4 regions of the Kitasatospora paranensis genome follow, and region 1 is predicted to be linked to each of the others. Evidence: riboswitches for the same ligand, from Rfam matches in the RefSeq annotation. Region 1 holds a riboswitch; each other region holds the start of a gene.
What was found. Region 1 has a riboswitch for cyclic di-AMP ahead of ABEB13_RS15070 (M23 family metallopeptidase). Riboswitches for the same ligand answer to the same signal wherever they lie in the genome.
Positions count from the first base shown of each region.

Region 2: linked by a shared signal. The riboswitch ahead of ABEB13_RS10190 (transglycosylase family protein) and the one ahead of ABEB13_RS15070 (M23 family metallopeptidase) in region 1 are both predicted to bind cyclic di-AMP.
Region 3: linked by a shared signal. The riboswitch ahead of ABEB13_RS22605 (M23 family metallopeptidase) and the one ahead of ABEB13_RS15070 (M23 family metallopeptidase) in region 1 are both predicted to bind cyclic di-AMP.
Region 4: linked by a shared signal. The riboswitch ahead of ABEB13_RS34305 (transglycosylase family protein) and the one ahead of ABEB13_RS15070 (M23 family metallopeptidase) in region 1 are both predicted to bind cyclic di-AMP.

Region 1 covers NZ_BAABKV010000001.1:3,078,964-3,084,039, reverse strand. The annotation lists gene ABEB13_RS15080 (hypothetical protein) at 396-590, shown strand; gene ABEB13_RS15075 (DUF6348 family protein) at 686-1,507, opposite strand; cyclic di-AMP (ydaO/yuaA leader) riboswitch at 1,981-2,144, shown strand; gene ABEB13_RS15070 (M23 family metallopeptidase) at 2,150-3,070, shown strand; gene ABEB13_RS15065 (hypothetical protein) at 3,403-3,660, shown strand; gene ABEB13_RS15060 (hypothetical protein) at 3,765-4,187, shown strand; gene ABEB13_RS15055 (hypothetical protein) at 4,234-4,725, opposite strand; gene ABEB13_RS15050 (hypothetical protein) at 4,945-5,076, shown strand, end outside.
Region 2 covers NZ_BAABKV010000001.1:2,035,610-2,040,685, reverse strand. The annotation lists gene ABEB13_RS10205 (glycoside hydrolase family 13 protein) at 1-215, shown strand, start outside; gene ABEB13_RS10200 (LacI family DNA-binding transcriptional regulator) at 217-1,260, shown strand; gene ABEB13_RS10195 (hypothetical protein) at 1,421-1,621, opposite strand; gene ABEB13_RS10190 (transglycosylase family protein) at 1,738-2,901, opposite strand; cyclic di-AMP (ydaO/yuaA leader) riboswitch at 2,907-3,095, opposite strand; gene ABEB13_RS10185 (hypothetical protein) at 3,363-3,629, shown strand; gene ABEB13_RS10180 (hypothetical protein) at 3,709-4,179, shown strand; gene ABEB13_RS10175 (hypothetical protein) at 4,245-5,076, shown strand, end outside.
Region 3 covers NZ_BAABKV010000001.1:4,676,833-4,681,908, reverse strand. The annotation lists gene ABEB13_RS22615 (GNAT family N-acetyltransferase) at 1-366, opposite strand, end outside; gene ABEB13_RS22610 (hypothetical protein) at 548-1,354, shown strand; gene ABEB13_RS22605 (M23 family metallopeptidase) at 1,351-2,178, opposite strand; cyclic di-AMP (ydaO/yuaA leader) riboswitch at 2,186-2,348, opposite strand; gene ABEB13_RS22600 (YiaA/YiaB family inner membrane protein) at 2,576-2,866, shown strand; gene ABEB13_RS22595 (tautomerase family protein) at 2,898-3,128, opposite strand; gene ABEB13_RS22590 (hypothetical protein) at 3,264-3,449, shown strand; gene ABEB13_RS22585 (PaaI family thioesterase) at 3,654-4,079, shown strand; gene ABEB13_RS22580 (hypothetical protein) at 4,241-4,462, shown strand; gene ABEB13_RS22575 (roadblock/LC7 domain-containing protein) at 4,642-5,076, shown strand, end outside.
Region 4 covers NZ_BAABKV010000001.1:7,209,266-7,214,341, forward strand. The annotation lists gene ABEB13_RS34300 (DUF3626 domain-containing protein) at 67-936, opposite strand; gene ABEB13_RS34305 (transglycosylase family protein) at 1,107-2,162, opposite strand; cyclic di-AMP (ydaO/yuaA leader) riboswitch at 2,164-2,315, opposite strand; gene ABEB13_RS34310 (glutamate synthase subunit beta) at 2,820-4,349, opposite strand; partial or broken gene ABEB13_RS34315 (MFS transporter) at 4,769-5,076, shown strand, end outside.

The DNA of each region.
Region 1 (5,076 bases):
GCGTCCCACACGAGTCGATCACCGGCCCGCCGGGCGCCGCAGGGCCGCTCCGAAGACCGTGGGCCGGGCCCCGCCGACGCACCGTCAGGCGGCCTCGGCTATCGTCTCGGTCGGCGGGAATTCGTCTCAGATGGCAGGATCTTCGCGCCATGCTCCCGGCAAGTCCTTTACGCAGTCGGCACGAACGACCACACTGAGTCCGGGTGGATCGGTCATGGCCGGGGGATGGGGGGCAGCGCGTGCGGCAGGCGGCATGCGGTACGGCGCGGCGGGGCATCACCATGACGGCGGGACCGACCGGTGAGTTTTCAGGGACGGTCGGCGCAGGCCGCAGGCCGGCTTCGACACGGGGTTCCGCCGCGAACTCCCGCCAGAGCTTGAGGAAGTGAATCCGGGTGGCCTTCTCCGTCTCCGCGCTGTTCCTGTTCGGCGTCATCGTCGTCATCTTCATCCGCAACAAGCAGCTGAAGATGAGCCATGCGATCATCGCGGCGCTCTTCGGCTTCATGGTCAGCCAGTCCACGGCGGCCAAGCCGATCCAGGACTTCCTCAACCAGCTGGCGAAGACCATCTCGTCGGTCGCCAGCTGACCGCCGGCCGCTGACCGACCGGCGGTCGGACGTGCCACCGGCCGTCCGGGCCGCCACCAGGCCCGGGCCGGGTCGGACGTGTCCGGCGCGCCGGGTCAGGACGGGCGGCGCTCCGCGCGCGCCCGGCGCCAGCGGCCGAGCAGCCCGCCGCGTCCCGGCTCCGCCGACCACCGCCCGGCAGGTCCGGCGGAGGGCGCCGCAGTCGCGCGGGGGTCGGCCTGCGCAGGTCCCGGCATGCCCTCGGGCACCAGCAGGACGAACAGCCGGGCCCAGCACAGCCGCTCGCCGCGCGGCCAGGCGAGCGCGCGCAGGGCGGCCGAAGCACGTTCCGCGACCTCGCCGCCGATCCGGACCTCCGCCACGTCCTCGCCCAGCCGCCCGCCGAAGAAGAGCTTCACCCCGGTCACCCCGGCCGGCAGCGGCCCGGCCAGCTCCGGGGCCAGCGCCGCCGCCAGCTGGGGCAGCACCTGGTGGTCCGCCAGCCAGTCGGCCAGCCGCTCGCTGCCGAAGCCGAACACCGCCGCCGGGCCCTGTACGGCCTGCCAGCCGGGCAGCAGTTCCGTCCCGTAGTGGTCGCCGTGCTCCCCGCGCCCCTCCTGGAACTCCACCACGGCCGCCGCCGTCGTGGTCGCCCACATCCGTACGGCGCTGTCCAGCTGCTCCTCCTCGGTGCGGCCGAGCCCCGCCGTGCAGTCCCAGACCACGGGGCCGTCCGCCCGGCCCAGTTCGAGGACGTAGCCGAGGTCGACGTGCCCGGCGCCGCCCTGGCCGCCCTCGCCGGGGTGTTCGCGCACCGCGACCGCGGTCCGCCCCGGTCCGCGGACCACGCTGCCCTCGACGGTGAAGCGCAGGCCGTAGCGCGCCATCTCACGGACCACACTGCGCTGGATCACGTCCAGCCTGTCCTGCGGGCGCACCCCGGTGCTCCTCACTCCACGTCCGACCCCGGGGGCCGGCTCGAAAACGGTCGAACAGTCGGACGGCAGTGAGGCTATCGGCCGGCTCGGACGGGCCGGGCACCGGGCGCGCGGCCGCTCCGCCGGTCATCCGGGGCCGACGCCGCGGGGCGGTCCGCGGTTCCCCGAAAACCCCTCCGCGGAACCCGGGGTGACCAGTGTCACCGGCGTGTGCATGATCCGTGCCCGCCCGCGACCGACCGCGCACGCCGGGTGTACGAAATCGGCGAAACGCCATGATCCGGACACATGCGGTCATTGCGGCGGACGCTCTCCGTCCACCGGGAGCGGGCGGAGAGTCACGCCGGGGGTGATCGCCGAGGGCCCTCCAAGGGCCGGGGCTTGCTTCGAACGTGCTCGATCGGTTTTCCTCGGAGCCTGCCCGGCCAATCGACCGGGCGGGCCACCGGGCGGAACGCCGAGTCCTGCCGCCGTCCGGGGCCACGCACAATCTGTGCACGGCAGGAGCGGGGGACCCAAGGTAAGTGCCGCGCCCGGTAGTTCCGGGACGGCTTGGGGTGAAGTCGCGTCTTTTCGCGACCGGGCGATCTTCCCGCCCGAACCCGACAGCTCACCTCGTAGGCGTAGGAGAGGATCACCCCCATGTCCGTTCTGGGCACCCGTCTGACCCGTCTCGCTGTCGCCACCGGTGTTGCTGCTGCTGCCATCGCCATCCCGGCCACCGCCGCCAGCGCCCACTCCGCTCCCGCCGCCAAGGCCGCCGCCCCCGCCGCTGCCGCTCCGGCCGCCGCGGCCCCGGCCGCCGCGCAGGCCCCCGCCAAGTCCGCCGACTCGACTTACAAGGTCGTCGGCGGCGACACCCTGTCGAAGATCGCCAACGCCCAGCACGTGGACGGCGGTTGGCACAAGCTCTACCAGGACAACCGCCAGGTCATCGGCGGCAACCCGAACCTGATCTTCCCCGGCCAGCAGCTCTCCCTCGCGGGCCAGGCCGCCGCCGCGCAGGCCCCGGCCGCCGCCCCGGCCCCGGCCCAGAAGCCCGCCGCGCCGAAGCCGGCCGCGCCGAAGGCCGCCGCGCCGCAGACCTCCACCCCGAAGGCCGCCGCCACCACCCCGGCCGCGAAGCCGGCCGAGGCCGCCAAGCCCGCCGTCGCCGCCTCCGGCTACGTCGCCCCGGTCTCCGCGCCGCTCGGCACCCCGTACCACAAGGCCGGCTCCAACTGGTCCAGCGGCTACCACACCGGCGTCGACTTCGTCGTCTCCACCGGCACTGCCGTGCACGCCATCGCCGGCGGCACCGTCGTCGAGGCCGGCTGGGGTGGCGCCTACGGCAACAACGTCGTCATCAAGCACGCCGACGGCAAGTACTCGCAGTACGCCCACTTCTCGGCCCTGAAGGTCTCGGTCGGCCAGACCGTCTCCGCCGGCCAGGTCATCGGCCTCTCCGGTGCCACCGGCAACGTGACCGGCCCGCACCTGCACTTCGAGGTCCGCACCGGCCCGGCGTACGGCTCCGACATCGACCCGGTGGCCTACCTCGCCGCCCACGGTGTCCGCGTCTGACGCACCGCCACAGCCCGAAGGCCCGGACCGCTCCCTGCGGTCCGGGCCTCGGCCGTGCCCGGACCCTGCTCCTGCGCCCTTCCCCGCGGCCCTGGTCTCCGCAGCCGGCTGTCGGACGGTCCGTGATCGCGTCCCGGCAGGGCGGGGCCTGACCGGCCGGCAGCCGATCCCGCCCTCCGGCGCCGGCTGTCTCCGGGCGGGGCGGGCGGGCCACCCGCGTTCGAGCTGCGCTCACTCGTTCGACACGCCCCCGACCGGCCCAACGCCGGTGCGGCGGGGTGGTGGCGACCTAGCGTCGCAGACACGACAACCCCGTCGCGGAAGGGATCCACATGTACCGAGGCCTCACGCGCACCGCTGTTCTGCTCGCCCTCGCCGGCGCCGCCTGCCTTCCCGGCATCGCGACCGCCCAGGCCGCCGGCCAGACCCGGACGATCGTCATCGGCGACCAGAACCAGGTCGCCGGCAGCGACATCTTCAACGCGGGCGGCGACAACACGGTCGGCTCGAACGACGGCACCAACGCGGGCACCGGCCGACTCGACGTCTCCGCGATCGCCGCCGCCGTGGCCAAGCACTACCTCGGCTGACCTGCCGTCGCACCCGGCACGCCCCGGCCCCGGCCGGCGGACCCCACCGCCACGTCCGGGGCCGGACGCCGTGAGCGGGCACTCGCGCCGGTAGGGTGCGGCCCGTGTCCTTGCCCGAACCGGTGTCCGAGACCGCGCACCTCGTGATCGAGTCCCCACGCGCCGGAAACGGCACGGCCGGCGTCGCGCTCGCGGTCGCCCTGCTGCCGCTCGCGGCCGTCCTGTTGCTGTTCAGCCTCGCGCTCACCGCCGAGTCGCAGTCGCCGGAGGACTATCCCGGGCTCCGGGACAACCTCGGCCCCCTCGCGCTCGTGTTCCTCGCGCTGAGCGCGGCGGCGACGACGCTCGTCCTCCTCGCCGCCCGCCGGCTGCGCCGCCTGCTGCGGATCGCCGTCGTCCCGCTCTGCGTTTTGCTGCTCGTCGGCGCCGGCTACCGGGGCTGGACCCTGGCCCCTCTCCTGAAGTGCGGCGGCCACGGCGCCGTCGCCCGGCAGCCGGACGGCTCCTTCGCCTGCTACGACCGCTGAGGCGCACACCGCGCCTCTCCCCTGTTTCCGCTGCCTTTTCTTTCCGCTACGGGACCTTGCGGCAGCTGGGCCGGTCAGGGAGCGAGATGTAGGTGGTCCGGAGCCCGGCCGACACGGCGAGGGTGCTGACGCCCTTCCGGCCTCCCGGGCCGTAGCCCATCGCGGTCAGGGTCCCGCAAAGGTGGAGGGCGTCCTCGGCGCTGACGTCCTCCTTCATGTTCACCATCAGCTGGAGACCCAACCGGGCCTTGGTCAGGACGTCACCGGTGGTCGGGCTGCCGGAGCCGGCCCCCGTCGTCCGGATCATCGACCCGTAGGCGATGCCCGGCAGGCACCGGACCTCGGCCGGCAACGGTTCCGAGGTGATCCCGTCGGTGCTCGCCCCGCTGTCGGTCGGTTCCGGTTCGGCGGACGGACAGGCCGAGGCCGACGACATCGCCTGCGGCGCCCCGGCCGTCGTCGCTGCCGATGTGCAGCCCGCCGCCAGCGTGATCACGGCACCGACGGCGATGGTCAGCGTTGTCGTACGGATGTTCATGGTCCGGCTCCCCCGGTCGATTCGTGCAGACTCCAGCGGCAGTGATCATGTGGGGTCGGCCACGGTGGATCTGTGGCGGGGGCGGCGCGGCCATGGCCGCCGGGGCCCGGTCCTGGCAGGATGGCGCCATGACGATCAACCGAAAGGCGCATGCCGCGTAGGCGACCCGGCGCGCTCCGCGCCGCCCGCGACCTCCAACCGCACCGCATCGCCACGTGGGTGCGCGAGATACCGCCGATCGACCGCCTTTCGCGGGAGACCAGCGCCGCTGTCCGCCATGCCGAGGTCACCCATCCCGGCTACCACGTTCGTTCGGGCAGCGCCGAGGCCAACCTGCACCGCTACCGGGCC
Region 2 (5,076 bases), 1.0 Mb from region 1:
CCGGCACCGAGGTGGCCTGGCTGGACGCCCCCGAGGGCGTGCTCGCCTTCCGGCGCGACAGCGCAGAGGGCGCGTTCGTCTGCACCGCGAACACCACCGGCGCGCCGGTTCGCATCCCCGCTCCGGGACGTATGCTGCTCTCCTCCGCCGAGGCAGAGGCGGTCGACGGCGACATTCTGCTGGCTGCGGACAGCACCGTATGGTGGGCGGTCTGAGATGGTTGCAATAGGCTCTGGGATCGTGACTACAGCGCGACTCTCGGACATCGCGGCGCAGGCGGGGGTCAGCGAAGCCACCGTCAGCCGCGTCCTCAACGGCAAGGCCGGTGTCTCCGCGACCACCCGGCAGACCGTACTGGCCGCCCTCGACGTGCTCGGGTACGAACGCCCGACGCGGCTGCGGCAGCGCAGTGCGGGGCTGATCGGCCTGATCACCCCGGAGCTCAGCAACCCCATCTTCCCCGCGCTCGCCCAGGTGATCGAACAGGTGCTGAGCCGGCACGGCTTCACGCCGGTGCTGTGCACCCAGACCCCGGGCGGTTCCACCGAGGACGAGCTGGTGGAGATGCTGGTCGAGCGCGGAGTCGCCGGCATCGTCTTCGTCTCCGGCCTGCACGCCGACACCACGGCCGACCACGACCGCTACAACAAGCTGATCGGCCGTCAGGTCCCGTTCGTCATGATCAACGGCTACAGCGAGAAGATCGCCGCGCCGTTCATCTCGCCGGACGACCGGGCCGCCATGTGGATGGCCGTCCAGCACCTCGTCGAGCTCGGGCACACCCGGATCGGCCTCGCGGTCGGCCAGAAGCGGTACGTCCCGGTGCTCCGCAAGATCGAGGGCTTCACCGCCGCGGTGCAGGACCTGCTCGGCCTCAGCGCCGAGGAGGCCGACGGGTACGTCCACCACACCCTGTTCAGCGTGGAGGGCGGCCATGCCGCGGCGGGCGCCCTGCTCGACAAGGGCTGCACCGCGATCGTCTGCGGCAGCGACATGATGGCGCTCGGCGCGATCCGGGCGGCCCGCCAGCGCGGGCTCACGGTGCCGCAGGACGTCTCGGTCGTCGGGTTCGACGACTCGCCGCTGATAGCGTTCACCGAGCCGCCGCTGACCACGATCCGCCAGCCCGTGGAGGCGATGGCCACGGCCGCGGTCGACGCCCTGCTGGAGGAGGTCGGCGGCAACCCCGCGCAGCGCGCGGAGTTCATGTTCCAGCCGGAGCTCGTGATGCGCGGCTCCACGGCGGCCGGCGGACGCTGACCGCCGACTGCATCGAACACCGAAGGGGCCCAGGAGAGGTGAACTCTCCTGGGCCCCTTCGGTGTTCGATGCACGACGTGCACGTCGTGCATGCCTCGTCGTGCCGTGCCCGTCCGTCCCCGTCGGGTTCCGTCCGGCGGTGCTCCGGTCGTGCGTCCGGTCAGCCGTCCTCGGCGACCCGCCGCGGCGGCTGCGTCCGCTGGGCGTCGGCGGCCTCTCCGGTCCGGGCCTCGGTGCGCCGCCCGCGCGCCAGGTAGTCGCGGACGACCACCTCGACCGCGTCCTGCGGATTGCCCGCGCCGGACAGCAGCATCACCTCGATCGCCAGGTCGGCATCCAGGGTGACGGTGACCTTCGCCATGCTGACTCCCGCGGGTCGGTGGGGGCTTCAGCCTACCCGGGCAGGCCGAAGCCCCCGGTGCCGAGCGGCCAGCTCCGGGGGCGACGGTGGAACGGTTGACCCGACCCGTGGTGGGATCAGATACGGCCGGCGAAGTCCGGCGCCCAGTTGGCGATGGTCTGGGTGCGGACACCGGCGCTGGGGTTGGCGGCCTCGACGTACTTGCCGTCGCCGACGTACATGCCGACGTGGTACACACCGGAGTTGGCGCCGTTGTTGGACCAGAACAGCAGGTCGCCCGGCTGCAGGTTGTCCAGCGACACGTGGGTGGAGAAGTCGGCCTGGTCGGCGGCGACACGCGGGATCGCGATGCCGGCCGCCTTGTAGGCCGCCTGGGTCAGGCCGGAGCAGTCCCAGCCACCGTTGCCGGTGCCGCCGTAGATGTACGCCTGGCCGACCTTCGACAGGGCGAAGTTGACCGCGGCGGCCTTCGAGCCGGTGACGGCCGAGGCCTTGGTGGCGGTGGTGGCGGCCGCCGGGGCGGCGGTGGTGGCCGGCTTGGCCGCGGTCTGCGCGGAGCCGCTCTGCGCGGTGGCGGAGCCGCCCAGCGACAGCTTCTGGCCCGGGTAGATCGAGTCGGGGCCCTCGGTGAGGACCGACTTGTTCAGGTCGTACAGGTGCTGCCAGCCGCCCTGGACGTGGTTGCTGTCGGCGATGCGGGACAGCCAGTCGCCGGCCTTCACCGTGTAGGTGCCGCCGTGGTTCCAGGAACGGTGCTGCTGCCAGGACTTGCCGCTCTGGGCGGGCTTGGCGTCCTGCGAGGCGGTGGAGCCGCTGCTCTGGGCGGGGGCGGCCGGGGCGGCCGGGGCGGCGGGGGCCGCGGCGGCCGGAGCCGGGGTGGTCGAGGCCGAGCCGCCGGGGTTGACCGCCGGGGCGGGGCCGCCCTTGGTCAGGCCGGCCTGGACGGAGCAGACGGGCCAGGCGCCGGGGCCCTGGTCGGCCAGCACCTTCTCGGCGATGGTGATCTGCTGGTCCTTGGTGGCCTGGTTCGCCTGCGGGGCGTAGGTGTGGCCGCCGTAGGCCGCCCAGGTGCTGGAGGTGAACTGGAGGCCGCCGTAGAAGCCGTTGCCGGTGTTGATCGACCAGTTGCCGGAGGACTCGCACTGGGCGACCTTGTCCCAGGTCGCGACCGAGGCGGCGTTGGCGGTGCCGGCGGTGAGGCACGGGATCGACAGACCGATGCCGACCACGCCCGTGGTGGCGAGCAGTCGGCGGGTGCGCTTGGAGTTGATGGACAGCATGAAACAGCGTTCCTCTCCCACGCCTGCGAGGTGAGCTGTCGGATTCGGGCTGGAGTTGCCCGGCCGCACGTACGGGCACGTCGAGACGGACGTGTCCGGTTGTGCGGCTTCACCCCAAGCCGAGGGCCGGTCCATGACCGGCCCTGGGCGACTTACCTGGTTCCCCCGCCCCTGCCGAAGTGCGTATCGCTTTGCCAGTCGGCCCGCCGGCAGGACTCGGCGTTCGGGTCGACTGGGTCCGTGTGACCACGAACGTGGGAGGACATTAGACAGACTTAAGTTCAAACCGCAAATATGTGTGACGGCGATCACAGGTGATCTTGATTTAATTCAAGATCGATTGTTCCCGGCGATTCCGGTCGCGTTCGGCCCTTTTCGCGCAATCCCCTTGAATGGAAAGCGGCTTGTTTATGCTTCAGGCGGCGGGGCCGCACCGGGCCCCGGGGGAGGGCTCGCCGATCATGGAACACCGTGCCACGCCGCCCGAACGGGTGCCAGGGCCACAGGTCCCGCGCTCCGCCGTCGACCGGCGCCGCCTGCTCGGCTGGCTCGCCGTCCCGGTCGTCCTCGCTGCCGTCGGAGGCGAGGAGTTGCTCCGGCGCGAGCTGGTGGCCGACGCCTCGCCGGGGCCCACCGCGCCGCCGCTGAGCGGGCCCTCGACGGCCGCCGAAGGGCACGTGCACAGCGCCGCGCCGCCGGAGGCCCCGCGCCCTCCCCGATCGACCTGACCGGCCGGCACTGGTCGGACGCGGCGGGCTGGGGCGGTGCGGTGCCCGGCCCCGGAGTGCGGTCACGATCGCCGACCGGGTGCTGCTCGACACCGACGCCGCGGTCGGGTCGCTGTTGATCGAGCCGGGCGGCTCGCTGGTGTTCGCCCCGGAGCGCAGCCTGACCCTTGCGTCCGCGGGCAATGTCGAGGTCCGCGGCACCCTGGCGCTCTCGCCGGCCGGGGCGGCCGTGCACGCCCTGCGCTTTCCGTCCGTGGACGAACGGAAGTTCCGGGGCGGCGGCATGACGATCGCAAACACGGACACCGGCCTCTGGGTCACCGGGGCCGGCTACCTCCGGCTGGACGGCGCCGCCAAGACCGCCTGGGTCCGCGCGGCGGCCGCACTGGGACCGGGCGACGCCACCCTCACGCTGGCCGCCGCACCCGCGGGCTGGCAGGCCGGCGACGAGCTCGCCGTCACCCCGAGCGGACCCCCGACGGCGACGACTTCTCCACCCGATACGATCTGTGCACGATCAGCCGGATCGACGGCCGGACGGTCACCCTGACCGCTCCGCTGGCGTACGCCCACCCGCGGGTCGCGGTGGGTGCCGGCCTCACGCTGGGCGCCGAAGTGCTCAACCTCACCCGCAGCGTGCGGATCGAGGGCACCGAGCGCGGCCGCGCCCACGTCCACGTGACGAGCTCGCGGCGCGCCGACGTCCGGCACGCCGCGCTGCGCTGGCTCGGCCCGCGGCAGCCCGGCAAGGACACCTTCGCCGGTGCCCCGGTCACCGAGCCGGTGCTCGGCCGCTACGGGCTGCACTTCCACATGCTCGGGGACGCCGGCCGCGGCACGGTCGTGGAGGGCGTCGTCGTCCGCGACACGGGCAGCCACGCGTTCGTCCCGCACGCCAGCCACGGCATCACCTTCCGCAGCTGCATCAGCCACCGGACGTGGGAGGACGCCTACTGGTGGGACGGCCCGCTGGACACCCGGACCCCTCAGGCGCCGTCCGACGACATCACCTACGACTCCTGCGTCGCGTCCCTGACGACCTACGAGCCCGCTCCCCGGGGCTACCGGCTGACCGGCTTCTCGCTGGGCGCCGGCACCGGCGGCACCGCCCGGGACTGCGTCGCGGTCGGCGTCCAGGGCGCCACCGGGGCGTCCGGCTACGAATGGCCGGAGACCAGCGAGGGCATCTGGACGTTCGAGCGCTGCCTGGCCCACAACAACGCCCAGAACGGCATCTTCGTCTGGCTCAACGCCCAGCACCACCACAGCGTGGGCCAGTTCGTGGCCTACCACAACGGCGGCTGGGGCATCGAGCACGGCGCCTACCTGAACGACTTCGACTACACCGCGAGCGTCCTCTACGGGAACGGCGCCGGTGGCCTGGTGGTGCACGCCCTCGGGCGCGACTCCGGCACCGTCGTCGACGGCCTGCTGATCGACGCCGCGG
Region 3 (5,076 bases), 1.6 Mb from region 1:
GTAGCCGTTGCCCCACAGGTCGCGCCGCAGCGCGTACCCGAGGGCGGCGGCGCGGTCGCCCTCCAGACCGAGTACGGCCTGTCCGACCGGCGTGGCCTCCGCCGCGGGGCCGTCGGTGCCGAGGGTCACAGCGAGCCGGTAGACGGTGCGCGGCTGCTTCTCGGCCTCTTCCAGGTAGAGCTCGATCTGGTCGGCGCACTCCTCCGCGTCGCGCGGCTCGAACGGCAGGAACCGGGCCGTCTCGGCGTCACCGAAGACCGTGTGCAGCCCGTCGACGTCCTGCGGCGAGAGGCGGAACTCGCGGATCGCCAGGCGCGGACCGACCAGCCGGACGGGCCGCACCGACGGGACCTGTTCGGGTGTCATGCCGGCCGACCCTACCCCCGACCGGGCGCCGGCCGGCGTCTCCCGCGCGGGTCCCGGGCGCAACGGCTACGGTACGGGACGTGAATGACGAAGACCTGCAGCTCATCCCCCGTACCCGCGCCGAGGAACTGCTCGCCTGGGCGGAGGCCCAGGGCCTGCCGCCCGTCCCCGAGGAGGCGCTGTGGACGGTGCTGGCGCTGCTGGAACTGGGGGCGCGCCGCTGCACGAGGGCTTCCCCGAGCTGGGCTCGGCGGTGCTGGAGCAACTGCTGCACGAGCGGCTGCACCTGTACGTCCAGCCGGAGGGCGACCCGGGGGTGTACGGCGCGGCGGTACGGCTGCTGATCGACCACCGGCGGGCGGTGCGCCGGCTGAACGCCAAGCGCCACGAGCGGCTGCACGCCGAGGCGGAGTGGCAGGGCGAGCTGCTCGGCACCCTGCTGCGGCGCCCGGCGCTGCTGACCTGGCCGCGGCTCTACACGCTGCTGCTGCGGGCGGACGGCGTGGACACCGGCGACCCGGACGCGGTGCGCGGCTGGCTGGAGGCGTTCCGCGAGCGCTCGCCCGAGGAGCGGACGGCGGCCTACGCGGGGCTGGTGGCAGCCGGCGAGCTGGACCCGCTGCCCGAGGCGGACGGCGAGCCGGCCTGGGGGAGCGTCCACCTGCTGTCGATCGGGATGGCCACCGACGGCGCCCGGCGACTGCTGGAGTACGGCCTCATGCAGCGCAGCTACCGCAACCTGGCCGCGCTGACCGCGCTCGGCGCGCCCATGCCGGACGAACTCTCCGGCGACTTCGAGGAGTTCGAGGCGGTGGCGGAGGACGGCGCGCTGTGGCTGAGCGGTGAGTGGACGGTGCCGGGCCTGGCCGAGCTGCTGGTCCGCGGCTACCCGGACCTCGCCCCGGAGCCGGGCACGGCCGAACTCCTCGCCTACGCGCAGGAGCGGGCCGGCGAGGACCAGGAGAACCCGGAGGTCGCGGAGGACTAGACCTGGACGCCCCGGTCGCGGAGCCAGGACTGCGGGTCGATCGGGGCGCCGCCGCCGGGGCGGACCTCCAGGTGGAGCCGGGGCCGGGTGACGCTGCCGGTCGCGCCGACCGCGCCGAGGACGGTGGCCGGGGTGGCGGGGCCCGAGGTGGCGGCGAGCCGGGCCAGGTGGCAGTACCAGATCTCGGTGCCGTCCGGCAGGGTCTGCACCACCCGGTAGCCGTACGAGCCGGCCCAGCCCGCGGAGGTGACGGGGCCGGAGGCGACCGCGGTGACGGGGGTGCCGACGGGGGCCTCGAAGTCGAGGCCGGTGTGCAGGCTCGCCCAGTACGCGCCGCCGGGACCGTACGGGGTACCGAGCGTGAAGGCCGCGAGCGGTGCGGCGAAGTCCGCCGGGGCGCTCTCGGCGGCCGCGCGGGTGTCCGCGGCGGCGGGTGCGGGCGCGGCTGTGGCCGCCGCGGCCGCGGCACGGCGGGCCTCGGCCTCCTGGGCGGCGGCGAGCCGGGCGGTCTCCTCGGCGGCGGTGCGCCGGGTGTCGGCCTGCTGCTGGATGCGGGCGGCGAGGGCGAGGCCGGGGTCGGCGGCGCTCTGCGCGGAGTCGTCGGGGGCGGCGACGGCGGGTTCCGCGGCCGCGGCCGGCCCGGCGGCGGCCGCGGTGAGGCCGGCGGCTCCGAAGGTGGCGGCCATGGTGGCGGTGACGCCGAGCAGCGGACTGCCGGTCCTGGTCTGACGGGGCACCCGGTGGCGGGCCTGGTCGGCCTGGTCCCAGGGGTGGTCGAGGAGCTGGGTGGATGCGGCGGGGTCCGCCGAGATCGTCGACGCCACGGGGGCGTACTCCTTTCCTTCCCTCGCCGACCGGGTTAGCTGACGGGTTCGGAGCAGGAAGGTCTCCTACGGCTGGGCCACGGCCCGGCCGATTCACCCCAAGGAAAGTGGTTCCCCGGCTCCCCGGCCCACCGGCGAGGGCGGACCGCGGGATTGAGCGACACGCGCACGGTGCCGTGTCGGTACGGCGTTGCCGACCGCGCTGCGTTATCAAACGTTAATGCGACGGCCCCCTGATTCCAAGTACTACCGCAGGTCTACTCACGTCACAGTTGGGCGACTTGGTGGATTTGTGACGGTTTGCCAGTCGAGCCCGGCGATGCCGTGACGGACGGTGACGACGCTGTTGAGTATCCGTACTCATGTGGCGGCGCGGCCGCTCCGGGACCCTGCATGCATGAGCGCACCGATGCAGCCCCGCACCACGGCCGCGTACCACCTGCAGGCCGTTCTGTCGTTCGCCCTCGCCACGGCCGCCCTGGCGATCGGGATCGCCTACCTGCCCGTCGACGCGTGGATGCGCGCGTTCCTGGCGGTCGGCCTGCTCTACGTGATCACCTCGGCGTTCACCCTGGCCAAGGTCGTCCGGGACCGCCAGGACGCCGGCGCCCTCACCTCGCGGGTCGACCAGGCCCGCCTGGAGAAGCTGCTCGCCGAGCACGACCCGTTCAAGGTGGACGGGCTCTGACCATCCGGCCGGGCGCAGCGGGCGGTCGGTGTCAGCCGGCGTCCTGCTCCGCCCGCTCGGCGGCCGCCGCCCGGTCCCGCTTCGCCGCATAGGTCTCACCGGCGAGCGACCAGTTCTCCAGCGGGACCTCGTCGATGGCCACCCAGATCACGCCCGGGTCCACCCCGGTGACCCGGGCGTACGCGGCGGTCAGCTCACGGGCGATCTCGGCCCGCTGCTCCTCCGTGCGGCCGGCGAGCTGCTTGACGTTGATGAAGGGCATGACGACTCCAGGGGCGGATCCGGGTCGGTCCCGGACCGGTCGGCCGCACGCTACCGCAGGCGCTCCGGGGGCACGGCCGGGCGGCGGACGACCCCGGCCGCGTGACCCGGCCCGGCGCGGATCGTTGGGCAGGGCATGAAGAAGCGCAGCATGCTCGCCTTTGCCTCCCTCGCCGTCGGCGTCGTCGCGTCGCTGACCGCTCCCAGTGCCCACGCCGACGCCCCGCAGCACCGCACGGGCGACGCCCGGACGGTGACCGGCGCCGAGCTGCCCGACGCCGGCGCCGACGGGGCGGCCGACACCGACCGGGACGTCTCCTGATCCCTCCCCGCACCGGGCCGCCCGCACCACCTCGCCGCCCGGCCCCACGCAGCCCCGAAGGCCCGCGCCGCCCGCGCGGGCCTTCGCCGCGTCCGGGGGCGGTCCCGGGACGGTCCGAGCCCGGCCGGCCTTGACGCCGGGGCGGGGGAAGCGGAGGGTTCGATGAGCAACGCCACCGCACCGGACAGACCAGGACACCCACCCATGGACACCCTCACCGACCGTCTCCGCGCCAACCTCGCGGGGCAGCGCCTGCTGGCCACCCTCGGGGTGGAGATCGTCGAGCTGGCCCGCGGCCGGGTGGTGCTCGACCTGCCCGTCCGGCCCGAGGTGACCCAGCAGAACGGGTTCGTCCACGCCGGCGCGATCAGCACCCTCGCGGATGCCGCGGCCGGCGCCGCCGCGCTCTCCCTGATGCCCGCCGGCAAGGACGTGCTGAGCGTGGAGTTCAAGCTCAACCTGCTGAGCCCCGGGGTGGGCGACCGGCTGCGCGCCACCGGCACCGTCGTCCGCAGTGGACGGACCATCACCGTCGTCGGCGCCGAGGTGCGGTCGGTCACCGGCGGGGTGCCCGGCAAGGAGGTCGCCCTGATGCAGGGCACGATGATCGCCGTCGACCGGACGGCGTAGCCGGGCCCGCCGCCCGGGGACCGGAACCGATTCGGAGGGGATTCGAGACCGTCCCGTCGCAGAAGCAGGACAAGACTTGGTCCCCACGGGGTACTCGTCACAGCGGGCGGCCCTCCGCCGCCCGCAACGCGCCACGGCAGGAACACGAAGGACGTGCAGAGATGACGAAGACCGCCCCCGGCACGGCGGCCCCGGCGACGGCCGCGGGCCTCGTACCCGGCCAGCGCACGCCGGCCGGCCCGTCGGCCGCCCCCGCCGCGGCGTCCGCGCCGGGCCTGCTCGCCACCGTCCTCCGGGCCTTCGAGGTGGCCCGCGGCCTGCCCCGCCTGCGTCCCGTCGCGGCCCGCCCGCAGGAGTCGTACGGCGAGGTCGACGGGCAGTAGTCCCACCCGCGCCGCCACCTGTCGGGGCACTTGACGCGGCCTCGATCGAAGTGCACTTCAAAAGAGCAGAGTTGACGGAGCGGCCGATCTCCGTGGTGATGATTGACGGGTCCCGCTCACCAAAGCGTGGATCCGTTCACACTTTCGTAGGATCATCACCCTAGAATTCGCGCGTGACGATGACTCAGTGGTACGCGGTGGCAGCCGCCGTCCTCGCCGTCCTCTCCCTGACGGCGGCCGCGAGATACCGCGCCGTCACCGTCACCCTGCGCCGGCGGCTCGCCGAGCAGCAACGCGAACTCGACGGCCTGCGCACCGTACTCGACGCCGAACTCGCCCGCCGCGGCGCCGAGACCGCCGCCGTCCAGCAGGAGCAGGAGCTCACCGCCGCCACCCAGCGGGCCTTCCTCAGCGTGGCCCGCCGCATCCTCGTGATGGCCCACGACCAGCAGGCCGGGCTCGACGAGATGGAACGCACCCACGACGACCCCGCCCTGCTCGACGGGCTGCTCAAGGCCGACCACGCCGCCGCCCAGCAGGCCAGGCTCGCCCAGACCCTCGCGGTGCTCTGCGGCGCCCGCGCCGGCCGGCACTGGCCGGAACCGGTCGCGCTC
Region 4 (5,076 bases), 4.1 Mb from region 1:
AACTGACGGACCATCAGGCGGATGGTGTGCGCGCAGGGGCATGCCGCGGGCGTCCGGGCACGGGCGTCAGTCGGGCGGGCAGCACGGCGGCGCCGACCGGCTCGGTCGGCCGAAGCGGGCCAGACAGTGCCACACCCGCTTGAGCGCCTGCGGGTCGTGCCGTCCGGTGTTGGCGGCGTCGCCGAGGATCCGCGGGTCCAGCAGGCCGTCCTGGGCGATCCGGGCGCCGAGCGCGACGAACTCCGGCCCGCGGTAGTCGGGATGGCGCCGCAGGTGGTCCACGGTGAGCCGGAACCCGGGGTGCCACTCGACCGGGAACGGAAGCCGGCCGGCCGCCGTTTCGACGGCCGTGCCCCGGTGCCCGGGATCGAGGACCAGCGCCTCGACGTCGCCCGCGAGCCGCACGGGGCCGTGGACCTGGGCCTCGACGTAGTCGTCGAGGGTGTCCCGGTCGTCGGCCTCGGCCAGTGCGACGAGCGAACAGCGGTCGGCCACACCGAAGTCGGCAGGCTCGGCGGCGCTGTCCGGGTAGCAGAGGGTCGTCCGGGCGAGTGCCTCCGGACGCAGTCGGAGGTGTGCGGACCCGAACCGGGGTGCGGCCCCGAACGGGGAGCGGCGGAAGTCGAGGGCGCCGTAGACCGGCCGTTGGTGGGCGGCGGCGTTGTCGTAGGCGCCGCCGAAGATCCGGTTCTCCCAGCGCCACCGGTCGCCGCCCGGGTGGGCAGTGAGGCCGCCGTTGCTGGTCCCGGTGACGAACTGGGAGTGGTAGACGCCGTCGTCGGCCAGCCGCTCCAGGATCGGGCGGCCGTCGGCGGTGCGGTCCGGGTGGAAGTTCAGGGTGATCGACAGGGCCGGGTCGAGCGGGCCGCCGCGGGACAGCGACGCGACGTGCCGCAGGGCCCGCTCGTGCGGCGCGAAGGAGGTGTCGGCACTCATCGGCGCAGTATGCCGGAGGGCGCCGCGCCCGGCTGCCGATTTTCTCGGCCCTGCTCGGCCCTGCTCGGGCGTCCGTGCGGGCCGGGGAGCACGCGCCGCGGCCCCGGTCCGGATGGTGCCGGAGCCGGGGCCGCCGCGTCGTCGGTGCCGCGGTGCTGCAGCGCTGACTGCTACTGGATGTCGAGGACCTGGCCCGGGTGGATCAGGTCGGGGTTGTCGCCGACGGTGCTCTGGTTCTGGTCGTAGAGGTGCTTCCAGCCGCCGAGCTTGTGGGTGTCGGAGATCCCGGAGAGGGTGTCTCCGGGGGCGACGGTGTAGGAGGTGGTGTCCGGGGCGGTGGCCGGGGCCGGCAGGGCCGTGCCGTCCGTGGTGGTCGGCGTGCCGGTGGCGGCCGTCGGGTCCCCGATGGGTGCACCCGGCGTGGTGCCCGTCGTGCCGGTGCCGGTGCCGGTGCCGGGAGCGGTGGTGGTGGTGCCGGTGCCGGTGCCCGGGGTGTCCGTCGTGGTGCCCGGGGCGGGCGTGCCCGGCGCCGGGGTGGTCGTCGTGGTCGGAGCGGGCGTGGCGCTGCCCGGTGCGGGGGTGCCGGTGGTGGGCGCCGGGGAGGCCGTGCCGGTGTTCTGCTCGTAGACCTGCTGGCTGGTCGTCCAGTACCAGGTGCCGTTCGCCTGGTACCAGTACACGCCGGTGGCGGCGTCCAGGCCCTGCATGCCGGGGAAGACGGGGGCGGCGCTGCCGCGCTGCGTCGGGACGTCCGGCGTGGTGGTGACCGGTGCCGACGGCGTGCCGGTGGTCGCCGGTGCGCTCGGCGTCGTGGTGGCGGGCGCGCTCGGCTGGGCGGTGGCCCGGCCCTCGCCGGTCAGCCCGGCGCCAGTGGCGCAGCTGCCCCAGACGGAGGCGCCGCGGTCGGCGAGGATGCGCTCGGCGACCGCGATCTGCTGCTCCTTGGTGGCGTGGTCGGGCTCGGCGGCGTACGCGTCGCCACCGTAGGCGACCCAGGAGCGAAGGTCGATCTGGAGGCCGCCGTAGGCCCCGTTGCCGGTGTCCTTGGACCAGTTGCCGGCGCTGGCGCACTGGGCGACCGCGTCCCAGGTGGTGGGCGCGACGGCGTGGGCGCCGGTGGCGGTGAGCAGTGGCAGGGCGATTCCCACGCCTGCCACGCCCGCCGCAGCGACGGCGCGCTCGGTCTGGGTGGGGCGGCGGTGGCGGCCGGAGCCGATGAAACCCATCGAGTTCCCTCTCCGCACGCCTGCGAGGTGAGCTGTCGGGTTCGGACCGGGAGGTGGCCCGGCCGCGCGAGGCGGCTTCACCCCTAGCCGTGGAGGACGGCGTGGTACGTGTGGGTCCCCCGTCCCTGCCCAGGGTCTGGTCGGTGACCCGGTGACGCGGTGGGCAGGGTTCGGCGTGCCGCGTTTCGGGCGCCCGTGCTGTCGGGCTGCTCCGGAGATTAGAGGGAATGGTGCCTCAGTAACAAGCTGGCATCCCGACAATCACACAACCATCACGAGTGATCGGTTGGCTCGCGCCGTCCGCAGGGCGGCGCGCGCCCGGTCGGGGCGGGCCCGCGGTGGCCGGAGTGCGGCCGGCGTCCGGCTGTTGCAGGGCTGCGGCGCAGGTGGCGCGGCCCGTGGGCGGCCCGCCCGGGCCGACGGCCGACCTTTCCTGTCGTGTCCGCGACGGTTGGCCTCTCCGCCTTTTCCGCACAAAGGCCGGAATGCGGTGTCCGGAATTCCCCGCATTGTGCCGGGGGTGGCGGCGGGAATTCACCGGTCGGCGCCGGGAGCCTTGCGAACAGCGGATGATCATGGCACGAACGGCGGGTGTCCGTGGACGGTTCGTGGGCCGACTCCGGCGCCCCGCGCCTCGTCCGCCGTCCGGCCGTCGGCCTACCGCGGGCCCGGGGGCCGGACCGCGGCCGGGGTGTCCTCCGCCGTGATCGGGCGTGCGCCGGGAGTGATCGGCGAGGGCAGTTCGTCCCGTCCGGTCAGGTACCGGTGCACCGCGGCTGCCGCGGCACGGCCCTCGGCGATGGCCCAGACCACCAGCGACTGGCCGCGCCCGGCGTCACCGGCGACGAAGACCCCGTCGGGGCCGGCCGCGAAGCCGTCGTCCCGGGCGAGGTTCCCGTGCCCGTCCAGGTCGAGGCCGAGCTGGCGCACCAGGGCGGTACCGGGCTCCGGGCCGGAGAAGCCGAGGGCGAGCAGGACGAGGTCGGCCTCCAGGGTGTGCTCGGTGCCGGGCAGTGGGGCGCGGGTGCCCGGCGCCGCGTCGGCGATCCGCACGGCGGAGACCCGGCCCCGGGCGTCCGTGTCGAAGCGGACGGTCGCCGAGGCGTAGCACCGGATGTCCGGCCCGTCGCCGTCCGCCGGCTGCCGGCAGGCGCAGGCCTCCTCGTGCGAGGTGGTCTCGTGGTGCACCTTGGGGTGCACGGGCCACGGCTGCGCGCCCGGGCGGCCGTCCGGCGGCCGCGGGTTGATGTCGAGCTGCCGGACACCGGCGGCCTGCTGGCGGACGGCGGTGCCCACGCAGTCGGCCGCGGTGTCGCCGCCGCCGATCACCACCACCCGGCGGTCGAGGGCGCTGACCGGCGAGGCCGCCAGGTCCCCGGCGGCCACCCGGTTGGCCAGCGGCAGGTACTCCATGGCCTGGTGGATCCCGGTCGATCCCCGCCCCGGTACTGGCAGTTCCCGCCACGCGGTGGCGCCGACCGCGATCACCACCGCGTCGTGGCCGGCCCGCAGCTCCGCGGCCGACAGGTCCTCGCCGACCGTGACGCCGGTACGGAACTCCGTCCCCTCGGCACGCAGTTGCTGGATCCGGCGGTCCACCCGGTGCTTCTCCAGGCGGAAGTCCGGGATGCCGTACCGCAGCAGGCCGCCCGGGCGGTCGGCGCGCTCGTACACCGTGACGTGGTGCCCGGCCCGGGTGAGTTGCTGGGCGGCGGCCAGCCCGGCGGGACCGGAGCCGACCACGGCGACCGTCCGGCCGCTCCGGCGGTCGGGCGGGCAGGGTACTTCCCAGCCCTGCTCCCAGGCCCGGTCGACGACGGCCAGTTCGACGTTGCGGATGGTCACCGGCTCCGCGTCGATACCCAGCACGCAGGCGCTCTCGCAGGGGGCGGGGCAGACCCGGCCGGTGAACTCGGGGAAGTTGTCGGTGGCGTGCAGCCGGTCGGCGGCGTCCCGCCAGTCGTCGTCGGCGACCAGCCGGTTCCACTCCGGGACGAGGTTCCCGAGCGGGCACGCCTGGTGGCAGAACGGGAGCCCGCAGTCCATGCAGCGCGCCGCTTGGCCGCCGATGATCGGGAGCAGCGCCCCGGGCTGGTAGACCTCCTGCCAGTCCCGCACCCGGGCCCGGGCGGCGCGCCGGGCGCGGAGCAGCCGCGGCGTGGTCAGGAACGCCTTGGGGTCGGCCATCGACGGCCTCCGCGGTGCGGTTCGGCGCTGGACGTTCGGGGAGCGGGCGAGCGGGTGGCACGTATGCGCACAGTGCCGTGTCGCCACCGTACGCCTGCCCGGGGCGCGGGGGAAGCGGGCGTGTCGGAAGCCTCCGGCCGGGCGTGGCGGAAGCCTCCGGAGGGTTGTGGCGGAGGTGCCCGGGCGGGTGTCCCGGGGTCGCGCGGGCCGGCCCTGGCGCGGTGTCCCGGGGCGCGCTAATTTAGTTGATGTCAGCTAACTATCGTGGTTGACGGCGCGCGACCGGGGAGGGACGGGCGATGACCGCAGGGAAGCAGGAGTCCGCACAGGAGGGTGGCCCGGGCGGCGCCCGGCGGGGCCGGATAGGGGCCGAGCACCCGCACTACAAGTGGGTGGCGCTCTCCAACACCACCCTCGGCATGCTGATCGCCACGATCAACTCCTCGATCGTGCTGATCTCCCTGCCGGCCATCTTCAACGGCATCCACCTCGACCCGCTCCAGCCGGGCAACGTGAGCTACCTGCTGTGGATGCTCATGGGCTACATGCTGGTGACCGCCGTCCTGGTGGTGACCCTCGGCCGGCTCGGCGACATCTGGGGCCGCGTGCGGATCTACAACGCCGGCTTCCTGATCTTCACGGTCACCTCGGTGGTGCTCTCGCTCGACCCGATGCAGGGCGGCGGCGGTGCGCTCTGGCTGATCGGCTGGCGGGTGGTGCAGGCGAT